Regions from separate parts of the Marinobacter sp. UBA2688 genome, predicted to be linked through region 1. Evidence: riboswitches for the same ligand, from Rfam matches in the RefSeq annotation. Region 1 holds a riboswitch; the other holds the start of a gene.
What was found. Region 1 has a riboswitch for cobalamin ahead of B3M52_RS08240 (TonB-dependent receptor plug domain-containing protein). Riboswitches for the same ligand answer to the same signal wherever they lie in the genome.
Positions count from the first base shown of each region.

Region 2: it holds a riboswitch for cobalamin, as region 1 does, so the genes downstream of both, B3M52_RS18895 (ribonucleoside-diphosphate reductase subunit alpha) here and B3M52_RS08240 (TonB-dependent receptor plug domain-containing protein) in region 1, are expected to answer to the same signal.

Region 1 is NZ_DELU01000013.1:179,512-186,837, reverse strand. Features, by position in the region: gene B3M52_RS08245 (cobaltochelatase subunit CobN) at 1-2,933, opposite strand, end outside; gene B3M52_RS08240 (TonB-dependent receptor plug domain-containing protein) at 2,956-4,767, opposite strand; cobalamin riboswitch at 4,923-5,124, opposite strand; gene cobD (threonine-phosphate decarboxylase CobD) at 5,172-6,191, opposite strand; gene B3M52_RS08230 (cob(I)yrinic acid a,c-diamide adenosyltransferase) at 6,220-6,777, opposite strand; gene B3M52_RS08225 (methylmalonyl-CoA mutase family protein) at 6,820-7,326, opposite strand, start outside.
Region 2 is NZ_DELU01000027.1:239,515-246,840, forward strand. Features, by position in the region: gene nhaB (sodium/proton antiporter NhaB) at 1-1,208, shown strand, start outside; gene B3M52_RS18890 (DUF3047 domain-containing protein) at 1,195-1,929, opposite strand; cobalamin riboswitch at 2,055-2,248, shown strand; gene B3M52_RS18895 (ribonucleoside-diphosphate reductase subunit alpha) at 2,359-5,124, shown strand; gene B3M52_RS18900 (ribonucleotide-diphosphate reductase subunit beta) at 5,159-6,217, shown strand; gene B3M52_RS18905 (GMC family oxidoreductase) at 6,256-7,326, opposite strand, start outside.

The DNA.
Region 1 (7,326 bases):
ACCGGGCGCACACCTAATAGCTTCATGCCAAACGCGATCATGACCCCTTCGTCTCGCACCGTATCCGAGGCCCAGAGCACCAGTGCATCGCTTTGTTCTGAGGTGCTGTCTTTTGTGGCCCTGGCCTCCTCGACCAGTTCTTCAGCCAGCGACCAGGCCACACGGGTTGGAATCAAGTCATCCGACAAGGCGTGAAAATTGCGCCCCGTTGGCAATACCGCCGGCGTTCGCAATGGATCATTGCCCTGCCCCGGAGCAACAAACCGGCCATTCAACGCGTTGAGAAAGCTGGTGCGCTCAGAAGCAGGAGACGCTTCAAGATCGGTGCGCCAGGCTGGCTCTGGCTTGCCGGCCTTACCCGCCATGGAGTCGAGCATGGTGTCCACCATGTCTGTGCTCCAGTCCTGGCCAAACACGTGCAGCCCCAGGGGCATAAAGTGTTCCTGCATATCAGTGACGTAGTGGCCGGCTTCATGAACCAGCAGGTCGGATGAAAGTTCATCGAGGGACACCTCCTCCACCGACAATCCCATCTCGCCAGCGATTTCCTGTTCGAGATCGTCGGAGATATCCAGCACCTGGATTTTCTCCCGCAGCATCTTTAGCGCCCGCTCCCTGGTAGGGCTGTCGGGCTCATTGGCGGACTCCCAGGTTTCCACGAGCTGTCGGAGCTCCAGCAGTTCGTCATAAAGCTCCGTTGCGGCCAGCGGCGGCGTCAGGTGACTGATCATGACTCCCAGCGCCCGGCGCTTGGCCTGGATGCCCTCGCCCACACCGTCGACGATGTAAGGGTAGATCAATGGCAGGTCGCCCCCCAGCAGGTCCGGATAGTCATCCCCAGTCAAACCAGCACGGCGGCGTGGCAGGAATTCCCTAGTTGAGTGGCGCCCAACGTAGACCAGCGCATCAGCCTGGTAGTGATCCCGTAACCAGTGGTAGAAACCCACGTACTGGTGGGTCGGGGGGAAGGTGGTGTTGGCGTGCAACAATTCCTCGTCCACTTCCCAGCCTCGGGGCGGTTGCGGACCGATATAGATATTACCGAATCGAAGCCCAGGGAAAATCAGCCTGTCATCAACCACCATGGACTGGCCCGGCGCTTCTCCCCACCCCTTTAGTCCGGGAATGCCCGTATCGGCCAGTGCAACCCGGCTGTCATCCAGTTCCGCACTGTGACCACCTTCATCGAGACGTGCTTGCCAGAGCGCTTCGTACTCGTCCAGTCGGCTCAGGGCCGCCTTTCGGTTCGGGTGCTGGAGATGTTCAATCAGGTGCCGCAAGTCACGAATGCCCCGACTCAACAGACCGGTTGCCAATTCTTTCTCGCCCAACCTATGTGCCTGCTCAAGTCGCTCATGCAAATAACCCAGGGGGCCATGGACCATTTCCTGCTGGACAACCCTTGGCAAGGTTTCGAGATACTGACGATAGGTTCTGCCCGCCATTGAGGCAACGTCACCGGCCATTTCCCTCAGCGCGCGAGGATCATCCGGCAGACTCACGCCCCGTTGCTGGAGCAGGTCGGTGAGGGCTTCCGGACTCTCCGGCAGCGGGCCAGTCTCGTAGCCCTCGGCTTTAAGCCAGTGCAGCATTTCATATAGGGAAGCTGGCACATCGAGATTGTCCGCCCCAATATTCTGCCGGCCCGGTGGATGATTGTAGTAGATGATGGCCACGCGCTTGTCGGCGTTGCCCTTGGCTTGCAGCGTCTGCCAGCGTTTCAGGCGGTCCGCAACGGCGTCCACCCGCTCCGGCACCGGCTGGGTAAGCGTCAGAGCCACACCGGTGTTTTCGTCAATCACTTCCGGCTCCGCCGTAGCCAGCACCATAGGCTGACTGACCCCCTGGAGCTCGGGCATCGCCAATTTGTAGTGCACCTTGTCAGACGGAATACCATCGATCGACAATTGCCATTGGTTGGTGGTGCGGGAGGCCAGGCGCAAGCCCTTGATCACCGGCACATTCAACCGGACCAACGCTTCCGTGACCTGACGCCGACCCTCGCCGCCTCCAATAATAAAGTCCTGAAGACTGACAATACCGGATAGTGTCGCCGGGCCTACCGTTTCATTCAGGGCACGAACAGCCTCCAGGCTGGCACCACCCCAACGGGACAGAATTGCAAAGCATTGCATCCCTCTGGATTCCATCGCTGCACAGGTTGCATCCAGCAGTGCCCGATCGCCCGGGCGATCACCGCTATCCAGGTCCAGAAGCGCGACCACGGGGCCTGATTGCAGGTTAAGGTTCGCCGCGCTATCTGTGGCTTCACCATTACGGTAATAGCGGATCAGCGACCGGGGCGGCAGATCCGGCACGTCAAACTCTTCGCCCGCCTGAACAAGCAACCAACGCAATAAGGCATCCAGGTGTTGCGGGGTGCGTCCCTGGTATAGGGCCCGGCCTTCAAGCCAGGGTTCCTGTTCGGGGAAACGGGCCTTAAGCTCTGCCAGATGGGCTTTCAAGTCCGTGCCGGGGTCCGGCGCTTTCATCACGTTGTTCAGGGTCGTGGCATCCAGCCCTTCCAGGGGCTTGCGCCCCTGTAACCGTGACAGCACAGTCAGCGCCCTGTCGCCATTCACCCCCAGAATCGGAAACTCGCGAACGGCGGCCTGCTCGCCCACAGCACGCTCAATCCGGCCCACCTGCTCTCCGAAAACCGCCGCCATCAATAAGGCATCGGCCTGGCTCACCAGATCGTCGAGAGCGCTGTTGTCCAGGTTTGCCAATTGCTCCGGTGTTCGCAGAATAATGCGGTGATCTGGCTGGGCTGCCAGAAAGCGTTCCGCACCAGCAGCCATCTCCGCAGCGGAACGCTCAGACACTACCCCAAATACCGTGGCGCCGGACACTGGTTGGGACAGCATCAACAGAAGCCCGGAAAGGCAGCCGAACAACGGGCGTCTCAGAGTCCTATACAGGCGCTCAATCATGCCCTTACCTCTCCATGGTTGATCATAGGTCGTAGCGAATCGTCAGCATTGCGGTGCGGCCAGCGGCTATGTAAGCACTTCCATCAAAGCGCTGCGCCGTGGCGTATTCTCTGTCCAGCACGTTGTCGACCGTCAGATTGGTGGTCCAATGGCTGTCGATTTCCCACTTTGCCCGCAGGTCCCAAGTGACAAAGCCGGCAATGCGCTCTTCATTCTCTGCGTCGTCGTAGCGATACCCCTGGCCCTTAACGGTGGTTCCCAACGACACTCGGCCGAAGTCACGATCCAGATCCACCCGGAACTGTTTCGCGCTACGGCGACGAATTCGATTGTCGGTCTCACGGTCGCGGGGGTCGGTTACCGAGGCCCCAGCCTGCACGGTCCATTCGTCCAATTCCAGGCCAGCACTCAGCTCAACCCCCCTGATGCGTGCTTCGTTAACATTGAATGGTGCGAACCGACCGTCCCTAAAGACAAATACAATCAGATCATCAGCGTCTGTCTGATAGATCGCGGCATCCCAGAACCAACGGGCGTAATTTCCGCCAATACCAAGCTCCACGCTACCTGCGGTTTCCGGTTGAAGATCCGCATTGCCGAAGTTCGGGAAGTAGAGGTCATTGAACGTGGGCGCCCGGAAAGATGTGCTGTAGCTCACCCTTACTCTATGGTTGCGATCCATATCGACACCCATGGCGATCGCACCGGTTTCCTCACGACCAAAAGCCTCGTTATCGTCGGCGCGCAAACTCAACTGAAAGTCCGTCGGACCAAAATTCAACAGGGCCTGACCAAAAACAGCGGCGTTGGTGCGGCTGGTTTCGTCAAAGTCGGTGGTGCTGTCTACTTCATCCATCAAGAGTTCACCGCCCAAGATGTACTCATGGCGGCCGACACTGATCTGGTTCTCCCAACGGGCACTGCGGGTTTTGGTATCGAAGGTGCTGTCACCAAATTCGTCCCGTGTATCCTGCTCATCAATGGATTCGGCTAACAGGATACGGCTCCGCCAATAGTCGCTGATGGGCGCGTCCAGACGAACACCAACGGTTTGGATAGCAAAATCTGTATCACCGCCCTCGAACTCGGTATTGCCCTGGGCACGCATGAGGACAACGCCGGCTTCCCCACCGGAGTCGAACTGGTGAGCAACGGACGCCAGGGCTGAAGTGTTACGAAAGCCCTTGTCTTCGCCCCCTTCAACAATGGCCGTGCCGTCAGTTTCCAGATGGCTTGCGCTCAGACTGTATGTCATCCGGCCTTCAGAGCCGGCCGTTCCAGCTACATACTCCTGGGTGTTAAAGTTGCCACCGCCTGCCTGAACCCATCCCTCGCGGCCCTTTTCGGCGCTATGCGTGAAGGCCTGGATAACCCCGCCCACGGCATCGGCCCCGTACAGGTTACTGCGGGAACCCCGAACAATTTCTACCCTTTCCACCATTTGCGGCGGGAAATACTGCCAGGCAGCACTACCACTGGTGGCCGAGCGCAAACGAATGCCGTCCACCAGGAAAACCGTGGATTCGCTGCCGGTACCCCGGGTGTAGACACTGGTGTTCTTACCGAACGAGCCGTTGCTGGTGATATCAATGCCGGGTTGGCCCATCAGCAGCTCGTCGAACGTTTGAGGCTGCAAGCGTTCGATCGCCTCTTCATCGATCACCGTGACCGATGAGTCACTTTCGCCCCGGGTCTTCGGACCAAGCGTGGCCGTAACAACAATGGGGTCAAGTGCCGAGACCATTACCTCTTCGTCGGCTAGCGCACTGGAAACTGGCAGGAACACAAGGGGGAGGCCGGAAAATAGAACCGGCAAAGACTTCGAACAACTCATAATCAACACTCGCTGGCAAACCACGCGCACCCGCGTGATGGTTATTGTGTTGCGGAGTTTGAGTATGAGATTGGGGAGGCAGGATACGAGTCAGAGTACGGGTGTGAGACCGACGCAACTCTCCCACCGCCGTCGCCCTCCGCAACTTCCGGTGTGCATTCAGGCCGGTCTCCGGGCTTGCGAGTGGATCAGCCTGTTGGACTGGTCCGGGGCAATCACCTTCCCATGCATGATGCACAGTGGCTTTTTCGATTGCCTTTAGCTCGCTTACCGTTGCGGGGGCAGCGTCGGACTTTAACCGACTTCCCGTTTTACGCTTTCCGGCGGGGATACCGCAAAAAAGCGTTACCTGAACACGGTGTTCATCGAATCGGGCGCCAAACTAGCAGCCCTTATGTGCTAAATCAATACAGATGGCTTAAATACAGTGCCTGCTCTAACCGCGTCCATTCCGGTTCTGAGCCGGGCAATCCAAAGCGCAGCGCAGCAGGATTCTCGAACTCCCGAACGAGGATTCCCCGCCGTGCGAGTTCGCCTGCAATGTCCGCCGCCCGGCCATGCCGAACGTATCGAAAGAGCGCCGTTCCTGCGGCTCCTTCAAGGCCATGCCGCGACAGGCAGTCCGCCAACCGCTGGCTTTCACTGTGCAGTCGCTCCATCGTCGCAGCTTGCCACTGGGTGTCCGCCAGCGCCTGGCCCATGATAAATCGCGCAGGGCCACTGATTGACCAGGGCCCGATCATTGCACCCAATCGGCGAATAATATCCGGGTCTCCCACCGCAGCTCCGGCCCGCAGGCCCGCCAGGCCGAAAAACTTACCCAGGGATCTCATGACGATAAGACCGGGTCTGTCGGTCGCATACCCGACACTGAGTTCCGGAGTGGCATCGACGAACGCCTCGTCTACAATCAGCCACCCACCACGACGTTGAAGCCGCTGATGCCAGCTCAGCAACCGGTCCGGATCAACAACCTGGCCAGTGGGATTATTTGGATTGATCCACACCAGCACGTCCAGCTCGTCCAGCCAGCTTTCGTCATCATCCGCTAGCTGATCATTGCCAATCTCGATCACCCGATGGCCGGCAGCAGCCCAGTTATGACCATGCTCCTGGTACCCCGGAGAGGGCACACCTACCCGGCACGGCTGTCGTAAACGGGGCAAGTGCATGATTGCCGCCTGGCTACCAGCCAGGGCCATACATGCGGCGCTATCCGGTGCACCCACCCATTGTCTGATGAGTGGCTCCAGGCCATCGTCTGGCTCCGGCAGGCGACGCCAGACCTCTTCCGGGATCGCCGGAACAGGCCACCCATGCGGATTGATACCGGTGGACAGGTCCAGCCATTGATCCAGCGGGGTGCCCCACGTTTTTGCGGCGGCCCGTAGCCGGCCACCATGTTCCAGCGGCGACAAATTCACGCTTCAATACCCTGGTCTCGGGCCAGCATTATTTTCCCGGCACCCAAAGCACATCGTCCTTACCCTGGTTGTTGGCGTGTCTGGCAAGGACAAACAGCAAATCAGACAGCCGGTTCATGTATTCCAGCACCAACGGGCTGATGTCCTGCTCTTCCTGTAGCTGAGCAATGATGCGCTCAGCACGCCGCGTTACCGTGCGGGCATGGTGGAGATGCGTAGCCGCAGCATTGCCTGCGGGCAGGATAAAGGAGCGAAGCGACGGAATATCCGCGTTGAACTGGTCGATCTCCTGCTCAAGCTCAACGGTCTTGCCCTCGGCAAGCCTCAGTGGCGGGTATTTCGGGTTCTCCACGATCGGGGTACACAGATCCGCCCCGACATCAAACAGGTCGTTCTGGATGCGTGCCAGTATCACGTCCAGTTCGTCGTCCACATGCAGCCGCGCGAGACCAATCACTGCGTTGGCCTCATCCACCGTACCGTAGGCTTCCACACGCAGGTCATGCTTGGCGACGCGGCTGCCGTCGCCAAGACCGGTATCGCCCTTGTCTCCGGTTTTCGTATAGATCTTGGTGAGCCTGACCATTCATGTCTCCCGTGAACCGGTTCTGTCAGTATTCAAAGCCGGTCAGATTACAGGTTTTTCGCGATAGGTTCCCCATATCCCTTTCAGGGTTTCAACAATATCGCCCATCGAGGCGCCCTCTTTCACCAGTTCGATGGTGATGGGCATGAGATTGGCCGATTCGTCCTCGGCCTGCTCTTTCAGTTGCCTGAGCATGTCCTGGACTTTCTCCTCGTCGCGATTGTCCTTGACCCTATTCAGGCGTTCAATCTGCCGGCGTTCGGTTTCCGGATCGTGGGGATGGGTTTCGATTTCAACATCCTCTTCGTCCTGCACGAACATATTGACGCCGATTACCGGTCGCTCACCGCTGGCCTTGCGCAGCGCGAAGTCATAGGCGGAATCGGAGATGCCTCTCTGGAAGTAGCCGTCGTCGATGCACTGGAGCGTACCACCGAGCTCTTCCACTTCATCAAGAATCTTCCAGACTTCCTTCTCGATCTCATCGGTAAGATTCTCGACATAGTAGGAACCGCCCAATGGGTCCACCACCTGGGTGATGTTGGTCTC
Region 2 (7,326 bases), on a different contig from region 1:
TGATGTTCATGGTGGCTGGCATCTACTTTATGAAAGAGCTGCTGCTGGTGACGTTTACCCAGATCCTGGTGGGTGTGCGGTCAAAGTCCGCGTTGTCACTGCTGTTCTGTGCTGCTGCGGCCGTTCTATCCGCGTTCCTGGACGCGCTTACCGTCACCGCAGTCATCATCAGTGTCGCTGTCGGTTTTTACTCGGTGTACCACAAGGTAGCTTCCGGCAAGGGTTATCATCACTCTGATCACAACGCCAACAGCGATGAACACGTGATTGAGTTGCACCGGGAAGACCTGGACAAGTTCCGGGCCTTTCTGCGTAGCCTGCTGATGCACGGCGCCATTGGTACGGCCTTGGGGGGAGTCTCCACTATGGTGGGCGAACCCCAGAACCTGCTGATCGCCAAGGTAGTAGGGTGGGACTTTGTCAGTTTCTTCCTGCGCATGGCGCCGGTGAGCCTGCCGGTGCTGGTGGCCGGCCTGACCACCTGCTGGCTGCTGGAAAAGCTGCGCTGGTTTGGGTATGGCGCCCGGTTGCCCAAGCCTGTCCGCCAGGTACTGGAAGAGTTTGCTGACAACGAGCGCACCAAGCGCACGAAAGCCGACCAGGCTGCCCTGTGGGTGCAGGCAATGGCGGCCCTGGTGCTGGTTGTTGGGCTGGCGTTTCACCTGGCAGAGGTGGGATTGATCGGCCTTCTGGTGATTATCCTGATCACCTCGTTCACTGGCGTTACTGACGAGCACCAGATCGGTAAGGCCTTCCAGGAGTCGCTGCCATTTACCTCGTTGTTGGTGGTGTTTTTCGCCATCGTCGCGGTGATTCACGAGCAACACCTGTTCAAGCCGATCATCGATTTTGTGCTCAGCCTGCCTCAGGACCAGCAGCCGGGCATGTTCTTTATTGCCAACGGGTTGTTGTCGATGATCAGCGACAATGTGTTCGTAGCCACCGTTTACATCAGTGAAATCAAACAGGCGCTGGACGCCGGCAGTATCGACTACGAGCATTTCCAGGAGTTGGCCATCGCCATTAACACCGGCACCAACCTGCCCAGTGTGGCTACCCCCAATGGCCAGGCAGCGTTTCTGTTCCTGCTGACGTCTGCAATCGCTCCGCTGGTGCGATTGTCCTATGGGCGGATGGTTGTGATGGCGTTTCCCTATACCATCGTGATGGGCGCGGTAGGTCTGTTTTGCGTCATCAATCTGGTTTGACCAAGCGGACATCACCATACCAGGCGGTGGCAGATGCTCCGGTGTTGTCGGAATCCGACATGATGGCGACGCCCACCAGCTTCGGCGGCTCTCGGCCAAAGGCCTTGCGGTAGTCCGCAACGATATCCCGCTCCACCGTGACCCATTCGCCTGTGTTCGCCGTCCCGGAGTTCACCGCTACCATCATCGTGGTATCGGTGAACGGGTTGGCAATGATTTCGCCAACCGGCAGCCGGTTGGCCCAGATGTAGTTCAGCGCATTGCCCGGCAGTTCCTCCCCGAACACCACTTCCACGGTCTTGCGTTTGGCGCGCTCGAAAAAGCCGGCTTCGTCCGGCTCGAACTCAAAGGCCACGTAGATTCGCGCAGCGTAGTCATCGCCCTCCTTTCTACGGGCGTTTCCCTGCTCATAGACGTTCGACACTTTCCACCGCCATCGCAGGATCAGTGAATCCCCGGGTTCGACGGACACCCTGGCAATCAGCCCGGAGGCGCTGTTGTCCGTGGTGGCCATGACCACCTGCTCGCCGTTGTCGTCCGTCAACTGATAGCGACTGTGGCGGTCTATCTTTGGAAATTCCATCGGTTCCCAGCCATCTTCCAGGGACGTTATGGTCGAAAACGCGGTGATCAGTGAGTTTTCCGTGCTGTCAGCCTGGGCCGAAGTGGCCATCAACGAAAGGGCGAGGGCGGCCGTCAGGTATCTCGGTAGCGGTGTCATGGAATGCTCCTATGGGTTCGTTTACTGACCGGTAACCGTCGAAAAAGTGCCTTGTTGCGATTTACCTTAGTCTATATAGTGTTTATATCCTTGGCTTAGTACCAGATATAGTGATCAAAGGCTGATCAATCACAGATCGCCCTCGTCACGATGATCGTGGTACCGGGAATCCGGTGAGACTCCGGAACTGACGCGCAGCGGTATTGGGGAACGAGCGTGGCATAAAGACACTGGCGAATGCCGGGAAGTCGCCACGCAAGGCCGAGCCAACAGGTTCACGCCCCTGAGTCCGAAGACCTGCCAGGGAATACAACTGCACCTTCGCGTATCAAGGTGAGCAGATCGGTTTTGCGTTGTCTCTGTTCAGAGCAATGCTCGCCCCTGCGTACGCGAAGGTCTTGGCATAAACGCGTACTCAGGAGAACCGACATGTCCACTGCCATCCTGGCCGAGCCCGGCCAATCTGCCTCAACCAGCACTGCCTCCCTACAGGTTATTAAACGTAATGGCGCCCTGGTTGGATTCGACGCCAGCAAAATCAGTGTTGCTGTGACCAAAGCGTTTCTTGCCGTCGAAGGCGATGAAGCAGCAGGCTCGGCTCGCATTCACGATTCCGTGGAGCAGGTTACCCATCAGGTCATGCAGGCCATCAGCCGACGCTTGAAAGCTGGCGGCAAGGTGCACATTGAAGATATCCAGGACCAGGTGGAACTGGCGCTGATGCGGGCGGAGGAGCAGAAAGTGGCCCGCGCCTATGTACTCTACCGGGAGGCTCATGCCCAGGAGCGGGCCAGCCTGGCGCCGGTGGAGGCCCATCCCACGCTCACGGTGAAAAAAGCCAACGGTGAGGCCGCGCCGCTGGATCTGGGGCTGATGAAAGTCCAGGTGGAGCGTGCCAGCCAGGGATTGGAGGGCATCGATGGCGAATCCCTGGTGGAAGGGGCGCTGCGGAACCTGTACGACGGTATCGCTGAGGAGGAGGTGCTGTCTGCGCTGATCATGACCGCCCGCGGCCGCATCGAGCAGGAACCGGACTACAGTGCCGTAACCGCTCGTCTGCTGCTGGAACAACTCAGGCTGGAAACCGCGGCCGCCTTGAGCCTGCCCCTAAGTTTGCCGCTGGCGGAAATATACCCGCAGGCCCTGAGCACCTTCATTGAGCAGGGTATCCACTACGAGCTGCTGGACGACGCCATGGCGGCGTTCGACCTGGAACGCCTGGGTGCTGCCCTCAAGCCGGAGCGGGACCACCAGTTTGGGTTCCTCGGCCTGCAGACTCTCTACGACCGCTATTTCCTCAACTGGAAAGGTGACCGGCTGGAGTTGCCCCAGGTCTTCTTCATGCGCGTGTCCATGGGTCTGGCGTTGCAGGAAGACGACCCCAATGCCCGGGCCATTGAGTTCTACGACCTGTTGTCATCCTTCGACTACATGGCCTCCACGCCAACCCTGTTCAACAGTGGTACCCGACATTCCCAGCTTTCATCCTGCTACCTCACCACCGTTCAGGATGATCTGGAGGGTATCTATGGTGCCATCCGTGACAACGCCATGCTGTCCAAGTGGGCCGGCGGCCTGGGTAACGACTGGACGCCAGTCAGGGCTTTGGGCTCCCACATCAAGGGTACCAACGGCAGCAGCCAGGGTGTGGTGCCATTCCTGAAAGTGGTGAACGACACGGCGGTGGCGGTGAATCAGGGCGGCAAGCGCAAGGGCGCCGTGTGCGCTTACCTGGAAAGCTGGCACCTGGATATTGAGGAGTTCCTGGAGCTACGCAAGAACACCGGCGATGAGCGTCGTCGTACCCACGACATGAACACCGCCAACTGGGTACCGGACCTGCTGATCGAGCGCATGCGCAGTGATCAGGACTGGACCCTGTTCTCGCCAAACGACACTCCGGACTTGCATGACCTCTATGGCAACGCATTCCGGGCGCGGTACCAGGAATACGAAGCTATGGCGGCCAGGGGCGAGATCACTCTGTTCAATACGGTGTCCGCCAAACAGCTCTGGCGCAAGATGCTGACCGTGCTGTTCGAGACCGGTCATCCGTGGATCACCTTCAAGGACCCCTGCAACCTGCGCTCACCGCAGCAGCATCGGGGCGTGGTGCACAGCTCCAACCTGTGTACCGAGATCACCCTGAACACCAGTGCGGATGAGATCGCCGTGTGCAACCTGGGGTCCATCAACCTGGCGGCCCATGTCCACAACGGTGAGCTGGATGTCCAGCGCCTAGAACGCACGGTCAATACTGCGGTCCGCATGCTCGATAACGTGGTCGACATCAATTACTACGCAGTGCCCCAGGCGAAGAGTTCCAATTTCAAGCATCGGCCCGTTGGTCTCGGCCTGATGGGCTTTCAGGATGCGTTGTATCGGCTCAACCTGCCCTACACCAGCGCGGAAGCGGTGGAGTTTGCCGATGTGGCGATGGAGCAGATCAGTTATTTCGCGATCCGGGCCTCGGCTGCGCTGGCCGGTGAACGCGGTGCCTACGAGACCTACGAAGGCTCGTTGTGGCATCAGGGTATTCTGCCCATTGACTCAATCAACCTGTTGAAAGAGGCCCGTCAGGACGGCGACCTGAGCCTGAATACCAGCAGCCGCCTGGACTGGACGGCGGTGCGGAAGCTCATCGCCCGCAATGGCATGCGTAACAGCAATGTGATGGCCATTGCGCCAACGGCGACCATCTCCAACATCGTCGGTGTCTCCCAATCCATCGAACCGGCGTACCAGAACCTGTTCGTGAAATCGAATCTCTCCGGCGAGTTCACGGTGGTTAATCCATCTCTGGTTCGTGATCTGAAAGCTGAGGGTCTGTGGGACAACGTGATGGTGAACGATCTCAAGTACTTCGATGGCAGCGTGCAGCAGATTGATCGTATTCCCGCGGAACTGAAGGCCCGCTACGCCACCGCCTTTGAGATCGATGCCCGCTGGCTGGTGGAGGCGGCGGCCAGGCGCCAGAAATGGCTGGACCAGGCCCAGAGCCTGAACCTTTACATGGCGGAACCCAGCGGCAAAAAGCTGGATGAGTTGTATCAGCTGGCCTGGGAACGTGGACTGAAAACCACCTATTACCTGCGCTCGCTGGGGGCCACGGGTGCTGAGAAAACCGCGCCGGTAGCAGCACCGCAACCACAGGTATGCAGCATTGATGAGCCGGACTGCGAAGCCTGCCAGTAAACCCGACCGCCACCAAGATTCTAGAGGTTAAAAGATGCTCAACTGGGACGACGAACCAAACACCCAAACCCGCCCGGCTACCCAGGAGGGTCCGGCCCCGGTCAATGTCGATGACAAGCGCGTTATCAACGGCGAAACCGACATCAATCAGCTGGCACCCTTCAAGTACCCCTGGGCCTGGGAATACTTCATGAATGCCAACAAGAACCACTGGACGCCGCTGGACGTGAACATGGCTCAGGACGTTCACGACTACCACCACCGCCTGTCTGCGCCGGAAAAGCACGTGTATGAGAACGTGCTGGCCTACCTCACCACCTCCGACATCCTGGCGATGCGCAACATCGGCCTGGCGGTGATGGAGAAGATGAGTGCCCCGGAATTGCAGATTTACCAAGCGCGGCAGGTGTACGAGGAAGCCATGCACACCTGGGCCTACCAGCACTGCATTGAAACCCTCAACCTGGACCAGAGCGAGATCTACAATCGCTATCGGGTGGTTCCCGCGATCAACGGCAAGATCCAGATGGCCAACCGCCGGCTGGATGCCGCCATGCGCTCTGACATGAACCTGCGCAACAAGGACGACCTGCAGGAATTCATTATGTCCTACCTGTTCTTCGCAGCGGTCTTTGAGGGTGCCTGGTTCTACAACGGTTTCAGCCCCATCTTCGCCCTGCAGCGTCGGGGCCTGATGCGGGGCACCGGTGAGCAACTGCAGTACATCCTGCGGGACGAAGCCATGCACTTCTCGTTCGGGCTGAAAGTGGTGAACCAGATCCTGGAAGAGGAAAACATCACGCTGGACCCCAAAGCCGTGCGCGATATGTGGGACGAGTCCGAAGCCGCTGAAACCGCCTACGCCAACTACATCCTGCGGGACCCGATCCTGGGCTATTCCGCCGAGTACCACAGCGAGCAGTTCCGTTTTGTGGCCAATCGCCGGGCCAGAACCGTTGGCCTGGACGAACCGTTCCCGGGCGCGAAGAACGTCTCACCCTGGCTGGATGAGCAGGCCACCCTGCGTAAGGAGAAAAACTTCTTTGAAACCCGGGTCATCGAGTATCAAACCGGCGCGCAGTTGGAGTGGTAGCAACGTACTGACCTTCAGTTCGGCGGGCTGGCCGGCACTTACGTGCCGTTCAGAATCCAGCCTGCCGCTTTCTCCGCAATCATCAGTGTGGGGGAGTTGGTGTTACCACTGGTGATGGTCGGCATGACACCGGCATCCACCACGCGCAGGCCGGCGACGCCACGAACCCTGAGGTGAGGGTCGACGACTGCCATGTCGTCGTCTGCCCGCCCCATGCGGGTGGTTCCCACCGGGTGAAAAATCGTGGTGCCGATGTCTCCAGCCAGCCTGGTAAGTTCCTCATCGGTCTGGTACTGAAGGCCCGGCTTGAACTCTTCCGGTTCGTACTTGGCCAATGCCTGTTGCTCTGCAATGCGGCGCGTTACCCGAAGGGAATCCGCTGCGACCTTGCGGTCTTCCTCGGTGTTCAGGTAGTTGGGGGCAATGGCGGGCTTGATTCTGGAGTCCCGGCTACGAATACGCACGGTACCGCGGCTCGTCGGGTTGAGGTTACAAACGCTGGCGGTAATGGCTGGAAAGTCATGCAAAGGCTGGCCAAATGCCTCCAGACTCAATGGCTGAACGTGGTACTGGATGTTGGCGTACTCATATTCTTCGGAACTGCGGGTAAACAGACAGAGTTGGGAGGGGGCCATGCTCATGGGGCCGGAGCGGGTAAGCAGATACTCCAGCCCAATTCGTGCCTTGCCAATCAGTGAGTTGGCCATGGTGTTCAGGGTCTTCGCGCCCCGAACCTTGTAGACCGATCGAATCTGAAGGTGATCCTGAAGATTCTCGCCGACGCCGGGTAAGTCGGCAACAACCGGGATATCGTGTTCCCGAAGCAGATCCGCGGGGCCAATGCCCGACAGCTGCAGCAACTGGGGGGATCCGATAGCGCCGGCTGAGAGGATGACTTCGCGGCGTGCGTGGGCGGTAATTTCCCCCTCTCCCGGTCGTTCAACACGTACGCCGGTGCATCGGGGCTTTTCACCGGCCGCCATGTCCAGCGCCATGACATGGGTGGAATGCCACAGTGTCAGGTTAGGGCGCGTCTTGGCTGGCCGCAGGAACGCCTTCGAGGTGCTCCAGCGCCAGCCGGAGCGCTGGTTGACTTCGAAGTAGTCAAC